Regions from separate parts of the Peribacillus sp. SRI_006 genome, predicted to be linked through region 3. Evidence: riboswitches for the same ligand, from Rfam matches in the RefSeq annotation. Region 3 holds a riboswitch; each other region holds the start of a gene.
The links. Region 3 has a riboswitch for thiamine pyrophosphate ahead of AC2YHV_RS06160 (ABC transporter substrate-binding protein). Riboswitches for the same ligand answer to the same signal wherever they lie in the genome.

Region 1 (4,214 bases), on a different contig from region 3:
ATAGTCCTATTACCAGAATATCCGCTTTATCGTTTGCCTCTATCAGTGTTGATGTAATCTTTTTCAGATGGTTGATATATTCCCGTTTACCCTCATTGATTTTTCGGTCACTTATTTTCTCCAAGTTCCCGCCATTACTATTGATCAAGTCATTCGTTCCAATAAAAACAATGAAAGTATCGGCTTCATCAAGTTTCGTTTTAATTCGGTAATCATCTAGCTGTTTCATCACCCCATCCGTTTCCTGGCCTTTAATACCGTAATTCCAAAAACTCACTTTTTGCTCCGATTGGGGATTATTCAATTCATCTTCAAGGCCATCTATATATCCTTCCCCGTCCTTATCCCCTTTTCCATAGGTTAATGAATCTCCAAAAGCCATGACCCTTTGCACATCTTCCGACTCCGAGGCCTGAAATTCATATGCAGCAAAACATATAAACAGTACGATAATCAATATACCTGCCAATTTTTTCATTTGGTTCTCCTCTTGTTTTTTACTAGAAGTATTTAATCTTTTTCATACCCAAAAAATCTGCAGTACTAACATAAAAAAGAATTGTCAGATAAAGAATAAAAAGTGTATGATAATATAAAACTTTCAATGGATTGGGTTTCATTCAACGTCCCTAAAACCAAAAACGGGATTACCCTTCATTCTGGAGATTGAATAAATGATAGTTAGGAGTTTAAATCATGGAAGAACACATAGAGTTTAGAGAGGCAGAACTATCTGATCTACCCAGAATTGTTGAAATATATAATTCGACAATTGCTTCAAGGATGGTCACGGCAGATACGGAACCTGTATCCGTCCAATCGAGGGTTAAATGGTTTGAGGAACATCATTCAGAAAGTAGACCGCTATATATCATTACTATAGAAGGGAAAACCGCTGGATGGATGAGCTTTCAATCCTTTTATGGCCGACCGGCATATAATTCCACTGCCGAAATCAGCATTTACATTGATGATTATTTCCGGGGAAAAGGAATTGGACAAATTTCGATTCGAAAGGCAATTGAATTGAGTCCAAAATTAGGTGTTAAGACTTTATTGGGTTTCATTTTCGCCCATAATACACCAAGCCTTAAGCTTTTTTCTAAATTCGGGTTTGAAGAATGGGCACATTTACCTCAAGTTGCCGAGATGGATGGCATTGAGCGGGATTTGATCATTCTAGGTAAACGTGTCGATATTTAAATATAATTCTTTAGAGCTATTGCCTTGAGCAGTAGCTTTTTTAGATTAATACAGGTCGAATTGCTAATTTAAAAATACCTATATGCTTCTTGAAGGGAAAAATATTCAGAATCTCTTTTACTTGCTAACGCATTCAATAGCGTATCCAATTCTTGGCTGGCTTGTACAGTCAGCAGACTTGTTAAGCCGTAAATCGCACCCAACTTTATCATTTCCTGTCTCTTCTCTTCTACTTTTTCTATAGTTACCTTACGGCAATGCATCATAGCCACCTCCCATTTATTCAATATTTTTACACTTTTATCATAATGAAATCACTAGTTAAAATCAACTATTTTCCAGAAATTAAATGTGTTATTTTATAGGTCAAATGTGACAAAACACCTATTTTGTTATTTAATTATGTATAATTTGTGTCGTTTTCTAAAAAACGCAAAAAAAGCATCCACTAGTGTAGACTGCGAATGCTTACATCATATCCCTTATCCAAAAATCCAAATATTGTATTCCGATTACTATGTCATCCATTCAGAAGGTGACTCGTTATTAGGTCTATTTATAACAATTTTATATTCATCTTCAAGTACTTTTAATGGGGCATCATAAAGGTGCCTTTCATCAGAGGTTTTGTATACTCCATTGGCCAATAGCTCTTCAATGAGTTTTGCCTTCCTCTGTTCAATCCTCTTAAATAATTCTGCCATGTAAATGGCTCCTTTCCGTCCTAGTGCCTGCTTCTAGTTAGCTAAACTTTATCAACTTGTTTGATTTCACCAAATAATATATACCTTTTCTAGTATGTCACTAAACGTTATTTCCCAAAAATAAAAGCCCCTTCTAATTTAAGAAGAGGCTGACAGTGTCCGTTCGGCTCTTCTTATCTTCCAAGCATATGCTTGTTGGATTTAGCACAGTTCCCTAAACGGGTCCGCTGCCGAGGTTTCATAGGGCCAAGTCCCTCCACCTCTCTGGATAAGAATTCAATATATAATGATGTAGAAATGATTCTATCCTAATAATCTTCAAAAGTCAATTACCTGGTTCTCCCTTTTTTCCTGGACATAAAGTGATTCCTCTTTCAAATACGGGTTGCATTTTCTTGTCTTTCTGATATGATGTCAGTAATTACATACAATTCACACCACTAGGGGAGTCTTTTTTAAGACTGAGATGGAATTAGTTCCGGACCCTTTGAACCTGAACCGGCTCATACCGGCGGAGGGAAGTGGATGATATCGTCCATTTCACAGACTATATCCATCTACCCCGTTCCGTATTCAGGAACGGGGTTTTTTATTTAACAAAGGCAAAGGGAGCCATTCTATAGGAGGATGAACAATGGAGAATACAAAATTAGAAACATTCAGTGATAGACTGCATGCACGGGCAAAAGAGATTTGGAAAAGGAATCATTCACATCCCTTTGTCCAGGCAATTGGAAACGGCACACTTCCTGAAAAGAAATTTGCCTATTACCTGAAGCAGGACTATGTCTATCTCATGGATTATTCCAAGCTCTTTGCTTTAGGTGTCATCAAAGCCCATAACATCGAAACCATGGCAAAATTTGCGAGCATTTTAAATGAAACCCTTCAAGTGGAAATGGATATTCATCGGCATTATGCTTCCGAATTCGGGATCAGCTCCAAGGAATTGGAAAATACAGAACCTACTCCAACCACTCTAGCCTATACAGGTTACATGCTAAATGCAGCTCAGCATGGGACTTTGGCAGACTTGATCGCCTGTCTCCTGCCCTGCGCTTGGGATTATTATGAAATCGGTTTGCTATTAAAAGAACAAAATGGAGCAGCACTGGAAAACAATCGCTACGCAGATTGGATAAGGTCCTATTCATCTCCTGAATTCGGGGAAGCACACAAGTGGCTGATCGCTTTGTTGGAAGAATTGACGGAAGGCATGCCTGAAAAGGAACTTCTTAGATTAGAAAAGCACTTTTTGGTTACTTCCCGATATGAATATTTATTCTGGGACATGGTTCAAAATGAGCAGGATTGGCCTCTGTAGGTGGTTGACATGAGGATGAACCCTATCAAGAAACTGACATTGACTGCCATGATCACGGCTTTAACGACGCTTACCAGTTCATTTATTTTCATCCCTGCAGGATTTGCAAAAATCTTTCCTATTCAACATCTGGCAAATGTCCTGACGGCGGTTCTATTGGGGCCTGCATATGCGGTGACACAAGCTTTTTTAGTTTCCATCATTAGAAACATGATTGGTACCGGTTCAATTTTCGCCTTTCCCGGCAGCATGATTGGTGCACTTTTGGCCGCCATCCTTTACCGAAAAACACAAAGCTTAAAATTCGCCTGTTTAGGGGAAGTGATCGGGACCGGCTTTCTCGGTTCCCTGGCCTGTTATCCGCTTGCAACCCTCCTATTGGGAGAAAAAGCTGCTCTTTTTGGTTTTTTACCGGCTTTTATGTTCAGTTCATTCGCAGGTGCGATTTTAGCTTTCATATTACTTAAAATATTGCTAAAAAATACTTATATGAAGGGGTTTTTTTATGAAAACAGCATTAACGATCGCAGGCTCTGATTCAGGGGGCGGTGCTGGAATACAAGCGGATTTAAAAACATTTTCTGCACATGGTGTATTTGGAATGTCTGCCATCACAGCCGTAACCGCCCAAAACACAATGGAAGTCCGTTCTGTACAGCCCATTGAAACTGCTATCATATCGGATCAAATTGCTGCTATCTTTGAAGATATTCCTGTCGATGCAGTAAAAATAGGCATGCTTGGATCAAAAGAAACCGTGGAAACGGTCGCTGCGTCCCTTAAAACCTTCATGCCTGCCATCATTATCCTTGACCCTGTCATGATTTCCAAAAGCGGCCACCATTTGCTCGACGAAAAGGCCGTCTCTGCCTTAAAAATGGAATTGCTTCCGCTTGCAAATCTTGTAACACCCAATGTACCAGAAGCGGAAGTACTTACTGGCTTCCCGATTCGGACGAAACAAGATTTCTACAGGGCATGCA
Region 2 (4,214 bases), on a different contig from region 3:
TTAAATTCGTTAATGAATTTCAAGGAGGATGGTTATGGGAATTTTAAGCGGAAATCCGAAAGATGAGCCTATGCATTACGGAGAGGTTTTTGGAACATGGGCATTTCTAACAACTACAAAAGGGTTGATTGCCTGTCATCAAACCATGCTTAATCATACTGGCGACAAAGACCTGCATAAATTGCTTGTTGAAGTGATCTATCAAGGGAAACAGGAACATGACCAACTTGAATCATTATTAAAAGAAAATAACGTAGGACTGCCTCCCTCACCACCTGAAAGGCCTAAAGCTAATTTGGAGGATATTCCCGTCGGGGCACGTCTTCAAGATCCTGAAATCTCCGCTTCAGTATCAATCGATATTAATGCAGGATTAGTTGCTTGCAGCCAAATGATGGGTCAATGCATCCGCGAAGATATTGCACAGATGTTTGCGCAATTCCATACCAACAAAGCTGCATTGGGTGCTGACTTCCTAAGATTGAATAAGGAAAAAGGATGGCTTGTCCCTCCTCCCCTTCATATCAATAAAACAAGTATGTAAATAGTAATGATAGATCCCCTTAATCATGTTTTGTAATCGAATCAACATGATTAAGGGATTCATTCCAAAAGGACGATTAAGGAATCATTACCATTGAAGACTTTCGATCAAGTGGCACTTTGTACATTGTTGACTATAATCATTTTTCACAAATTCATGGTTGCAATTCTCCCGAAAAATATTCAGCTCCCTTTTCAGCTGCTCCAATTGAGTTTCCAACTGTTTCATTTCAACTTTTATCTGGATTACCCGATTCATCGAATTCTCCCTCTCGTCGGAATCATTGATAGATTTCCCCATCCGTTTTCCTAAATTCATTCGCTTTTTCTTTAAGCCCTTCATCAATTACCGACTCAAAGCCCAGACCCTTTTCCTTCGCCAAATCACGGATGTCCTGAGAGATTCTCATACTGCAGAATTTCGGTCCGCACATTGAACAGAAATGGGCTGTTTTGGCACCTTCTGCCGGAAGAGTTTCATCGTGATATTCAACCGCCCTTTCAGGATCAAGGGAAAGATTGAATTGATCTCTCCAACGAAATTCGAATCTAGCCTTCGAAAGGGCATCATCCCGTTTTCTTGCCTGCGGATGGCCTTTTGCAAGATCAGCTGCGTGTGCTGCAATTTTATAAGTAATGACCCCTACCCGAACATCCTCTTTATTCGGAAGTCCCAAATGCTCTTTCGGTGTCACATAGCAAAGCATGGCCGTTCCAAACCATCCAATCATGGCAGCACCAATCGCAGAAGTGATATGGTCGTATCCAGGAGCTATGTCCGTCGTCAATGGTCCCAGGGTATAGAATGGTGCTTCTTGACAGACTTCCAGCTGTTTATCCATATTTTCTTTAATCAAATGCATCGGTACGTGACCGGGTCCCTCCACCATGACTTGAACATCGTGCTTCCAAGCAATCTTCGTCAATTCCCCAAGTGTTTCCAATTCCGCAAATTGTGCCTCATCGTTTGCATCTGCAATGGATCCCGGACGGAGACCGTCACCTAATGAGAAAGAAACATCATACGTCTTCATGATTTCACAAATCTCTTCAAAGTGTGTATAGAGAAAGCTTTCTTGGTGGTGGGCCAAGCACCATTGTGCCATGATGGAGCCTCCCCGGGAAACAATCCCCGTAACTCGCTTTGCTGTCATTGGGATGTATCGCAAAAGCACACCAGCGTGTATGGTGAAGTAATCGACACCTTGCTCAGCCTGCTCGATTAATGTATCCCGGAATACTTCCCAATTTAAATCTTCCGCGACCCCATTCACTTTTTCCAATGCTTGATATATCGGAACCGTCCCAACAGGCACAGGTGAATTCCTGATAATCCATTCCCGCGTCGTGTGAATATTCTTTCCTGTGGAAAGATCCATTATGTTGTCTGCACCCCATCGTGTAGCCCAAGTCATTTTCTCCACTTCAGCTTCGATCGATGAACTGACAGCTGAATTTCCAATATTCGCATTTATCTTCACGTGAAAATTACGTCCGATGATCATGGGCTCACTTTCAGGATGGTTAATATTTGCCGGAATGATAGCCCGCCCGCTAGCTACCTCTTCCCTTACAAACTCAGGGGCTACATTTTCCCTGATCGAAATGAACTCCATTTCTGGAGTAATGATCCCTTTGCGGGCATAATGGAGCTGGGTTACGTTTTTCCCTTTCACCGCACGCAATGGTTTTCTTTTCAATCCCGGAAAAACTTCGGCATTGGATTGTGACTCCACTTTTCTATATCCGTTATCTTCCGGCTTTATTTCACGCCCTTCATACTCTTCAACATCTTCCCGTTCCAGAACCCAGCTGCGTCTAATCGGGGCAAGGCCTTTATGAATATCAATCGGATATTCTGAATCCGTATAGAAGCCGCTTGTATCATATACACGTAAAGGCGGATTCTCCTCTTCGCCGAATGCCCCTGTCGTCGGACTTAGCTCAATTTCACGCATAGGTACTTTAATATCGGGTCTAGATCCCTCAACATACACTTTTTTACTTCCGGCAAAACTGGACATAATTGAAACGTTCATGTCATTTACTGAATTACTCTTCATGATTTCATTTCTCCTTTTTAAGTTCATTTAAAAAGGACAAAATCCAATCCATTTCGCACGAAAAAGCCAGGTCTCATATTTAAGACCCGGCTAACGTTAGTATGACTACAGAAATGACCAGTTGAAAGGTCATCGTTAAGTAGATTCTAACTTCCCCACGCTGGTATGAACCAGATCAGGTCCTGAGGGTTAAGAAGCTTAAGCGCTTCTCTCTCAGCCCAACTTTTATTGGACACCCCTAGTCTGAATAATTTAATTGATTACAGGGTAACTATATCTCACCCTTTTCATTCTGTAAATAATTTAAAAGACCTAGTATTTTCTCTGCAATCATCTAAAATTTGTTATTTGGAGGAGGACCGCCAATTAATTCCCCAGGCCCCCAAGGATAGGGAAAAGCTCCTCTAAATGCGTGATTTCGTAGGTTGGAATCACTTCATTCCGTTCCTTATCATGGCGATTTATCCAAACCGACTTTATGCCTACCCGTGATGCTCCAAGGATATCGGTCATTAAATTATCGCCGACCATCAATACTTCATCCTTATCTAGCTCCATGATTTCCAAAGCATGCTCAAAAATGGAGGCATCCGGTTTACCTCGTCCAAATGCGCCTGAAATCACGATTTGGTCGAAATAAGGAACCAGTTCAGGCGTTATTTCAAGTTTGGTATTTTGCAGCTCAGGAGATCCGTTCGTAAGCAATAGCAATTTGTACTTCCCTTTTAATTCATCCAGAACACGGAATGTTTCTTCATAGATAAATGGCTTTTTGCGTCTTTCGGCCGGGAAACGTTCTGCCAGTTCAAGCCCAAATTCCGGGTCATCGATCCCTAATGCCTTCAAGCCCCTCGTCCACGCTTCTTTCCGATAAGCCGGTACAATCCCGGCCATCTTCCGGAATTCATCATGATCATCCTGAAAATTCCCCCATAGTCCCTCAAATGGGTTGATTCCGATCATTTGAGTGAATGCATATGTATCGTAAGAAGAATAAAGATCACGCGCTTCCTTCCGCACCGCTTCTTCAAACTCGTCGACATTCAGACCATATTTCTCCTTGGCAACTTCGCATGTGGCCACAAAAGCCTCTTTTACACTTTTCTGATCCCATAGTAATGTATCATCTAAATCAAAAAAAACTGCCTTCAGCAAAATGTCCACCCCTCTTTCCCCAATATTGAATTCGTAAAAATTACACTATTACAATAATAAACCACAACCAATAAAAAAAGAATAACTATTCGGAAAATGCATGTCTCTTTCTTCGCAAAATGGCTTACCTTTTCCGGTGGGAACCATATATTCATTTCCCTTTTCCGCTTTCAAATACATACAATTTTCCATTTCTAGCAATCTTGAACTTTGGACCGGTGAACCCCCGTCGGATCAGCTCTTTCCTCATATATACCATGAGGGCGGCATGACTCACGATCAGAACATTCCTTTCCCCCTTTGCAAAGACTTCATCCAATACTTTATTGATTCTTTGCTCAGCAAACTTAATTTCCGCCCTTGTCTGCTTGTTGATCACCGAGCAGCAGCGAATCCAGATGGCCCAAAGGATGAACGGCAGCTTAATCCTTCCTCTCAGAGGGGGAGAAGGTA
Region 3 (4,214 bases):
TTGCAAAAGGGGCCGAGAAGATCCCGTTATCGATGCTTGGCATTTTTCAGTATATCGCTCCGACCTTATCTTTATTGATCGGGGTATTCGTCTATCATGAAAGTTTCACCAAAGCACATCTTTTAGCCTTTTTGTTCATATGGTCAGCCTTGGCTGTTTATACACTATCCATAACGAAATGGGGGCAGGCAAGTGCCCGCAGGTTCAAAGGCAAAGGGAATATTGGTGCTTGAATAGAAAAAAATGCTTGGGGAATTTTCTGCCCAAGCATTTTTTTATGTCGATATTCAATAAAACGGATTTATGGCATAGGCGAAATGCCAGGGTCATGAAAGGTATATCTTCGAACCTATTTCAGAAACAATACAATTGGAAAGGCTGGCAGGACTGTTATCGGGCTTGGCACGGGGATTATTTAGTTGGAATTGTCTATAGAAGGAACTATCCAGGGAAATGATATGCGTTGTCAGAAATGCTGATATGGTGGCGAATGGCTTTCTATTGCTATTTAATTCATCGATGATTCCCTGTGCAGTGGTAATCCCGATCCCGTGGCCATAAAAGAGGTTATTCCCTAATAATATGGCATTTTCACCTTGCCATTCAGGGGTTGCCAAGTCGTGATCAGGGTTTTTGAAGTAAACGCAATCACCTGGTAAATAATCCCTTCCTTGATGAATAATGAGAGCCATATTCTGTGGAGGGCGAAAGTCATATAAAAATAGGTCTGAAAAAAGATGGTCGAAATTCCTAGGGCCGATCAAATCCAAAATCGCCTTTAAAAAAGTGACGACCATTGCTGTACCGCATTCGAAGGCATAAAGCCCTCCATTCATGAAAATGTCAACGAGCGCAGCATGAGGGAGAATCCCTGGCTGAAGGGTAAAGGTGCCATCCTTTGAAAGGTGCCAATAACGTTGATTGGATTGAGACTCCTCAAGTGTGGAAAAATCCGGACCGCTTTTATCCAACGCAATAGCTGCCTCTATGACTCGGTTCCTCAGCTGTATCTCGAAATTAAAATCCCCAAAGTTCCGGTATTCAAAAACGTTAGAATCTTCCGCCAAGCATTGAAGAGTTTCAAGCGATTTGGCAGAGGCTGTACCTGGTTGGATTTGACTGACATCTAACCATTTGTGATTAATCTTTATCATGACATATCCACCTTTTGCTTATGAAATTAAGGGTTTAATAAAACAAGTAAACAAAAATGTCTACAAGTAATGCTCATTATATGAATGCTTGAAAAGAAATGACTATTTGGAACGTGCCAGCCGCCGTTGCAGCCAAGAATGATTGGAACGGAACGAGGCAGAATTATTTTCCTTTCAATGATTTTCGTTCCAAAAGATATTTGCAGGTATCCTGAAGTGCCAGGAATACCTTTCCAATTAGCGAGAAGAAGCAAATTAGTATTCCTTTTTCCCTATGAATTGATATAATGAGAGAGAAAAGTTCATATGTGCGAGAAATGTAGGGGGGCCAGTACTGCTGGCTGAGATTGCATCCATTAGATGCTGACTCTTTGAACCTGATCTGGGTGATGCCAGCGGAGGGAACATATTATGACTGATTTTCTGTTTTGTATGTTAACGTCCGAATTCATCTTCGGGCGTTTTTTGCTTTTTTATCCAGTATTTGAATAGCCCTGGATCCCTATTATGGTTCCGGCATATGAATCTTATAAGATGTGTAGGAGGATAATGACTTGAATAAATTCTTACCACTGTTAACTTCGTTCTTCCTTTTAGCTGGATGCGGAGCAGGCGGAACTAATGAAAAAGAAGAAGCATCTAAAAATGAAAAATTAAAGAAGGTATCGGTCGTGCTCGATTGGACACCGAATACAAACCATACAGGATTGTATGTAGCCAAGGAAAAAGGTTATTTTAAAGAACAAGGTCTTGATGTGGAAATTATCATGCCAGGTGAAGCTGGAGCTGATAAGCTTGTCGCTTCAGGGAAATCTGAATTTGGCGTGAGCTATCAAGAGGGCATAACGCAGGCCCGCGTACAGGGTGTGCCGATTGTTTCGGTAGCTGCCGTCATCCAGCATAATACTTCGGGATTCGCTTCCCCTGAGGCTAAGGACATTACGACTCCCAAGGATTTTGAAGGGAAAACGTACGGTGGCTGGGGATCTCCGGTTGAAAAGGCCATTATTGATTCACTCATGAAAAAGGAAAATGCGGATGTAAATGAAGTGGACATAGTCAATACAGGAGACATGGATTTTTTCACTTCGGTTAAAAGGGATATAGATTTTGCCTGGATTTATTATGGTTGGACAGGCATTGAGGCTGAGTTGCGAAATGAAAAGCTTAATATGGTGTACTTAACCGAATACTCTGATAAGCTTGATTACTATACGCCTGTTTTGACTACAAATGAAAAGATGATAAAAGAAGATCCCGAGACTGTTAAAGCATTCGTCCATGCAGCTTCGAAAGGGTACCAGTTTGCGATTAAGAATCCTGATGATGCAGCAGATATGTTAATTGAGTCTGCACCGGATCTTGATCCAAAACTAGTGAAGAAAAGCCAGGAGTGGCTTGCAGCCAAGTATCAGGATGATGCTCCGCGATGGGGTGAACAAAAGCTTGAAATTTGGAAGAATTACAGTGAGTGGATGACTGAAAATAAGCTTCTTGAAGGTGATTTCGATCCTGAAAAGGCATTTACCAATGAATTTTTACCAAAATAGGAGGAAATACAATGGCCAATTCATTAATTAGTATACAAATTATTCCTAAAGGGGAAAATGTCATCCCTATGGTCGATGAAGCAATCAAGATCATTGAAGAATCAGGTGTCAAGTATGAGGTTCACCCGCTTGAAACGACAATGGAGGGGGAGCTTTCCGAGCTTTTTGCCGTGATAGAAAAAATGAATGTAAGAATGATTGAAATAGGATCGCCGAATGTCATTTCCCAAGTGAAAATATTATATCAGCCAAGCGGGATTACGATGGATACGTTAACGGAGAAATATCGGGCATGATCGGAAGGGGGATTTGGAAGAAGGGGGCTCCCTTCTTTCTTTTATTATTGTTGCTGATTGTATGGGAGTCAGTGACAGTCTTATTGAAAGTTGAAGAATGGCTGCTTCCCGCTCCATCGGCCATTTTCATTGAAGGAATTGAGTCGTCCCGCAATCTTTACGGACACCTTATATCCACAACCGAGCTTGCGTTGTCAGGTTTTTTTATTGGAAGCTGCATCGGCTTATTGATCGCGGCAATCCTACACCTATTTCCAGGTGTGAAGGACGCGGTTTATCCTCTGCTCATACTATCACAAAATATACCTATCATTGTTTTGGCGCCGCTTTTGGTGATCTGGTTTGGCTTTGGCATGCTGCCTAAGTTAATCGTGATTTCACTTGTATGTTTTTTTCCGGTTGCGGTCGCATCATTGGACGGTTTTCGCCAGACACCATACGAGCTTAAGCATTATTTCAAGATGATGGGAGCGGGGAAAAACCAGTTATTTTGGAAGCTGGAACTTCCTCACTCGATCCCGTTCATTTTCTCCGGCCTGAAAATTTCGGCTACCTATAGTGTAATGGGTGCGGTTATTTCGGAATGGCTTGGGGCAAAATCGGGGATTGGTGTTTATATGACTCTCGCTTCTTCAGCGTTCAGGACAGATCGGGTGTTTGTAGCCATTTTCATCATTATGGGAATGAGCCTGATTTTTTTTGGAATCATCACTTTCCTGGAGAAATACTTGGTCTCTTGGAAGAGAAAGGAGGGCGAAAAGGGTGAAGCTGGAAATTAAAGACGTCTCCTATTCTTTCGATGGTAAGCAGAATATATTGGAGAATATGAATTTCCATGTGAATGATGGGGAATTCGTCACGATCCTTGGGCCATCGGGAAGCGGTAAAAGTACATTGTTTCACTTGATCGGCGGGATTTTGAAGCCTGATCATGGCATCATTTCATTGGATGGTAAAAAGATAAATGGCTTAAAGGGACATATCAGCTATATGCCTCAGCAGCCTTCCCTTTTACCTTGGAGAACGGTATTGGAAAATGTTTTGCTTGGAAGTGAACTTGCTGGGACCAGAGATAAAGAAAAGGCAAAAAACCTTTTGATGAAAGCTGGTTTAGAAGAATACGATAAAGCATATCCCCATGAATTATCTGGAGGCATGAAGCAAAGGGCCGCATTCATTCGAAGTATCTTAAGTCCACAGGACTTGATGTGCCT
Region 4 (4,214 bases), on a different contig from region 3:
TAACAGGCTTTAAAACCAAAATAAAAGAGGTGAAAGAAATGCTGAAGAAAATAATGAAAAAAATCAAACAGCTTTCCCAAGGCAGCAGTGAGCGAAGACATGGGCATTATCGCCGAGGCAGCAGCAGCAGCAGCCGGGGGTACAAAAGGTATCCCATGAGTGGAAGTGACCGCTACAAGAGAAAAGGGCGGGGCAGCAGCAGCTAATTCCAATTCTTTGACTTCAATACAGCCTTCAGGTCCATTGAGATTTCTTTAATATCTGAGTAAGGTTCTTGGATGCTTAATAACCTTTTCAGTAAATGCACGGTTTCTTTTTCTAACGAAAGCTCTTCTGTCCAAGGAAGTGCTTTTTTACTTTTGGAAGCGTACGTCGTATAAAGTACATATAGAAGTATTTCCCCCAAGTCGTAAAAATCCTGCCTTTTCAGCTGCAAAATGGATTCTTTTGCGAGGTTGGCGGAATTGATCATCTTGGACAAACCAAAGTCTATCAAAATGGGCTGATGGTTCTTAAGTAGAATATTCGGTATACGTAAATCTTGATGGAAAATGTCATGCTCATGTAGATAACATACTAAATCGACCAGCTTATCCAGAAAATATAGAGACTCTTTCTCATTGAACGTTAATTGATTCGAGAAAATATGGTCTTCTAAATTATTCCCTTCTATGAAATCCATCACAAAATAAACATTTCCATCTTGCGAAAATTTCTCGTGAAATTTAGGGATATTTCTGTGGTTTAACATTCGTAATATGGAAATTTCATTTTCAAACTGTTTCAGCTCTTTTTTGCTGCGGCGTTTACTTTTCCGGAGCTGTTTGATCACTATATTTTCATTCTTTTTCAAATCATTGCAACGATAAACAATACCGTAGCTTCCTGTTCCGATTACAGCTTTTACCTCGTAGCGGTAATTCAAAACCACACTCTTTTTTAAAGGAATATCCACAAAAAATTGGTATAACTTTCTAAAGGAACGAAAAATTGAAACTTTCCTCACCACTTTCATCTATTCAAGTCAAGAACAAAAAAAGGCCGTTATTAATTAAGCTGGAAATATGAATGAACATGGATAGTTTAACACTGATTTTTGATAATGCGGTAATGAAAGTCATTTCTTCGGGGCGATCTTTTGATAGTTCACAATTAAAAATAAATTTTTCCTATAATTTCACATTATGAAATTATATGGTTTTTAAAAATATTAAGTTTACTAAAATGAATTCATAATAAATGAGTAGGAGGTGATGAGGTGGATGGGCGCGAGTTGAGAAGTTGCTTTGGGAAATCCCTAACCGGCGTCACAATAGTGAGCTGGTTTGATGGAAAGTTCAAAAGGGGATTACTGTGAATTCATTAAATTCACGAGTAAAATTGCAAAACTCACGAGTAAAGCAGCTGAATTCACGAGTAAACCGGCAAAACTCACGAGTAAAACAGTAGAATTCACGAGTAAACCGGTAAAACTCACGAGTAAACTACTAACTGAGCTCCCTTTGATCAAATTCTTTGAAGGCTACGGGAAATGAGGGGATGGAGGATTGAAAGTTTAGTAACCCTAAATCAAGAAAACTTTTCTAATACGTTTGACAATTGGATTTATCGTGTTAATATAAAGGCAAATGAATTTAATATACAATTTGTACCACTAGGGGTGCTTTATAGGTAAAAGTTGATTTTTTACCCACAAAAGCTGAGATTAAAGTATGACTTTAAGACCCTTAGAACCTGATCTGGTTTATTCCAGCGTAGGGAAGTGGGGTCTGGAACAATACGTTTCTGTATTTTTCAAGTACAACCACTTTCTTTACGTTTAAGAAAGTGGTTTTTTGTTTGCAAAAAAAGGGGGATAAAAGGTTTTTTTTCGTAACATTTCTTGAAAAATATTATTTGGAGGTAATGGACATGAAGTTTTCAGAGGAAATTCGTCAGGAAGCTGATCATATTTGGGAAGCTAGTTTTAATCACCCGTTTGTTGCAGGAATAGGAGATGGCACATTGCCATTGGAGTGTTTCCGCTATTATGTCATGCAAGATGCCTATTATTTATCCCATTTTGCCAGGGTTCAAGCTTTAGGGGCAGTCAAAGCTACAGATTTACATACAACAAGCAGGCTTGCCGGCCATGCACAAGGAACATATGAAGCGGAGTTGAAGCTTCATGAGAATTTTTCTGAGAGATTAGGCATCACAAAAGAAGAACGGGATAATTTCAAACCTGCCCCGACTGCTTATGCTTATACTTCCCACATGTATCGTGCGGCTTATTCGGGACATTTAGGGGATGTTATTGCAGCTATCTTGCCGTGTTACTGGCTGTATTATGAAATAGGTGAAAGACTGCAAGGGTGCATTCCGGAAGAGCCGATTTATCAAGAATGGATAGCGGCTTACGGAGGGGAGTGGTTCCGTACTTTGGTGGAAGAACAAATTGCCAGGCTTGATGAAATTGCTGAAAAAGTGACAGACGAAGATAAGGAAAGAATGAAAGAGCATTTTATCCTCAGCAGCCAATATGAATACTCATTTTGGGAAATGGCTTATCGTTTAGAGACATGGCCTGTGCATAAGGAAACACTAGAAGTATAAAGGGGAATGAAACAATGAAAAAAGGATTGAAATTAACGGACATATTGGTCACGATCGTAATTGCGGTAGCATTTGGAATCGTTTATATCCTTTGGGGTTCGATTTATTATTCAGTTAAACCATTAGGGTTACATCTGGATCAACTTATTTATGGAATGTGGTTTATAGCTGGCCCCGTCGCCTTTTTAATTTTACGGAAACCGGGTGTGGCACTTTTGGCGGAGATAGCTGCAGCTTCCGGGGAGTTCTTTCTTGGTTCACCATGGGGGCTGACCGTACTGTTATATGGGGTGGTACAAGGTTTGTTCGCGGAACTGGTGTTCATGGCGTTCAAATATAAAAAATTCAATATGCCGGTGGCCGTTTTAGCTGCGATAGCTTCCTGCCTGGCATCAGTTATCATGGATTTTGCATACGGGGAAATAGGTGCGCTTTCAACTTGGAATCTATCGTTATTCATGATAGCGAGGTTTGTGGGTTCCATATTCTTTGCAGGAGTGACTGCCTATTATCTAGTTAAAGTCCTGGAAGCAACAGGAGTAACTAATCTTGTGCGTCCGGTTTCAAATAAAGATTATGCAGAACTGGATCAAAAGTAGAGGTTGAGGGCCATGGAACCAATCGTTTCTGTTGAAAAGTTAAGAATGAAATTTCCCGGTGATGAATCTTTGATATTCAAGGACCTATCATTATCGTTCGATCAAGGAGAAAAAGTGCTATTGTTGGGACCATCAGGATGTGGTAAGTCGACTCTTTTACAAGTGTTAAGCGGATTGATTCCGAATTCCATCGAAGTACCGATGAAAACGGAGAAATTGAAATGCCCTTCTTCGTGGGGGTATGTTTTTCAAGACCCTGATAGTCAGTTTTGCATGCCATTTGCCGATGAGGAAATTGCCTTCGTCCTTGAGAATCTTTCCGTCCCTAAAGAAGAAATGAAAGAGAAGATTCAAAATCATTTCCGTAAAGTAGGATTGAACCTGGGCCATACAAGTATTGAAACATTATCAGGCGGGATGAAACAACGTCTGGCAATCGCTTCAGTATTGGCCCTTGAACCAGAAGTGATATTTTTAGATGAACCAACCGCCATGCTTGATCCGGAAGGAACGAAAGAAATCTGGGAATTGTTGATGGAAGTCGGACGAGACAAAACGGTTATTATCGTCGAGCATAAAATTGACCATGTTTTAGAATTCATCGAAAGAATCGTGCTTTTTAACGATGATGGTCAAATCATAGCTGATGGTCCAAGAGACACCATTCTTTCACTATATAAAAATGAAATGAAAGAACATGGAATTTGGTTCCCAGGTGTTTGGGATGAATATATACAGCAGTATGCACCGATTCGGGAACACCCATTTACAGATGATTCACCCCTTATGGATGTGCAAGGATTTCGCGGTTTTCGGAATAAAGAGGAGAAAATCATGATTGAAGAGCTGAAGGTCCATTCAGGTGAATGGATTGTAATCAGGGGTGAAAATGGCGCGGGGAAGAGTACTCTTTTGCATGCACTGATGCAGTTCATAAAAACGAATGGTAAGTATGAATTATTGGGAACACCGATTAAAAAGGTGAAAAATCCAACGGATCATATGACGTTTGTCTTTCAA

Region 1: it holds a riboswitch for thiamine pyrophosphate, as region 3 does, so the genes downstream of both, tenA (thiaminase II) here and AC2YHV_RS06160 (ABC transporter substrate-binding protein) in region 3, are expected to answer to the same signal.
Region 2: it holds a riboswitch for thiamine pyrophosphate, as region 3 does, so the genes downstream of both, thiC (phosphomethylpyrimidine synthase ThiC) here and AC2YHV_RS06160 (ABC transporter substrate-binding protein) in region 3, are expected to answer to the same signal.
Region 4: it holds a riboswitch for thiamine pyrophosphate, as region 3 does, so the genes downstream of both, tenA (thiaminase II) here and AC2YHV_RS06160 (ABC transporter substrate-binding protein) in region 3, are expected to answer to the same signal.

Annotation. Positions count from the first base shown of each region.
Region 1 covers NZ_JBYCZT010000005.1:107,216-111,429, reverse strand. Annotated here, with positions in the region: gene AC2YHV_RS08480 (DUF459 domain-containing protein) at 1-478, opposite strand, end outside; gene AC2YHV_RS08475 (GNAT family N-acetyltransferase) at 697-1,203, shown strand; gene AC2YHV_RS08470 (aspartyl-phosphate phosphatase Spo0E family protein) at 1,272-1,469, opposite strand; gene AC2YHV_RS08465 (Fur-regulated basic protein FbpA) at 1,719-1,907, opposite strand; SAM riboswitch class I at 2,078-2,182, opposite strand; TPP riboswitch at 2,340-2,444, shown strand; gene tenA (thiaminase II) at 2,542-3,231, shown strand; gene thiW (energy coupling factor transporter S component ThiW) at 3,247-3,768, shown strand; gene thiD (bifunctional hydroxymethylpyrimidine kinase/phosphomethylpyrimidine kinase) at 3,737-4,214, shown strand, end outside.
Region 2 covers NZ_JBYCZT010000018.1:17,633-21,846, reverse strand. Annotated here, with positions in the region: gene AC2YHV_RS22985 (DUF3231 family protein) at 35-544, shown strand; gene AC2YHV_RS22980 (hypothetical protein) at 632-802, opposite strand; gene thiC (phosphomethylpyrimidine synthase ThiC) at 825-2,606, opposite strand; TPP riboswitch at 2,742-2,856, opposite strand; gene AC2YHV_RS22970 (HAD family hydrolase) at 2,973-3,761, opposite strand; gene AC2YHV_RS22965 (histidine phosphatase family protein) at 3,913-4,214, opposite strand, start outside.
Region 3 covers NZ_JBYCZT010000004.1:22,593-26,806, reverse strand. Annotated here, with positions in the region: gene rarD (EamA family transporter RarD) at 1-233, shown strand, start outside; gene AC2YHV_RS06165 (protein-glutamine gamma-glutamyltransferase) at 327-1,154, opposite strand; TPP riboswitch at 1,466-1,575, shown strand; gene AC2YHV_RS06160 (ABC transporter substrate-binding protein) at 1,709-2,704, shown strand; gene AC2YHV_RS06155 (thiamine-binding protein) at 2,716-3,000, shown strand; gene AC2YHV_RS06150 (ABC transporter permease) at 2,997-3,779, shown strand; gene AC2YHV_RS06145 (ABC transporter ATP-binding protein) at 3,769-4,214, shown strand, end outside.
Region 4 covers NZ_JBYCZT010000002.1:46,938-51,151, forward strand. Annotated here, with positions in the region: gene AC2YHV_RS02570 (protein kinase domain-containing protein) at 203-931, opposite strand; gene AC2YHV_RS02575 (hypothetical protein) at 1,329-1,535, shown strand; TPP riboswitch at 1,647-1,778, shown strand; gene tenA (thiaminase II) at 1,912-2,595, shown strand; gene AC2YHV_RS02585 (ECF transporter S component) at 2,610-3,194, shown strand; gene AC2YHV_RS02590 (ABC transporter ATP-binding protein) at 3,207-4,214, shown strand, end outside.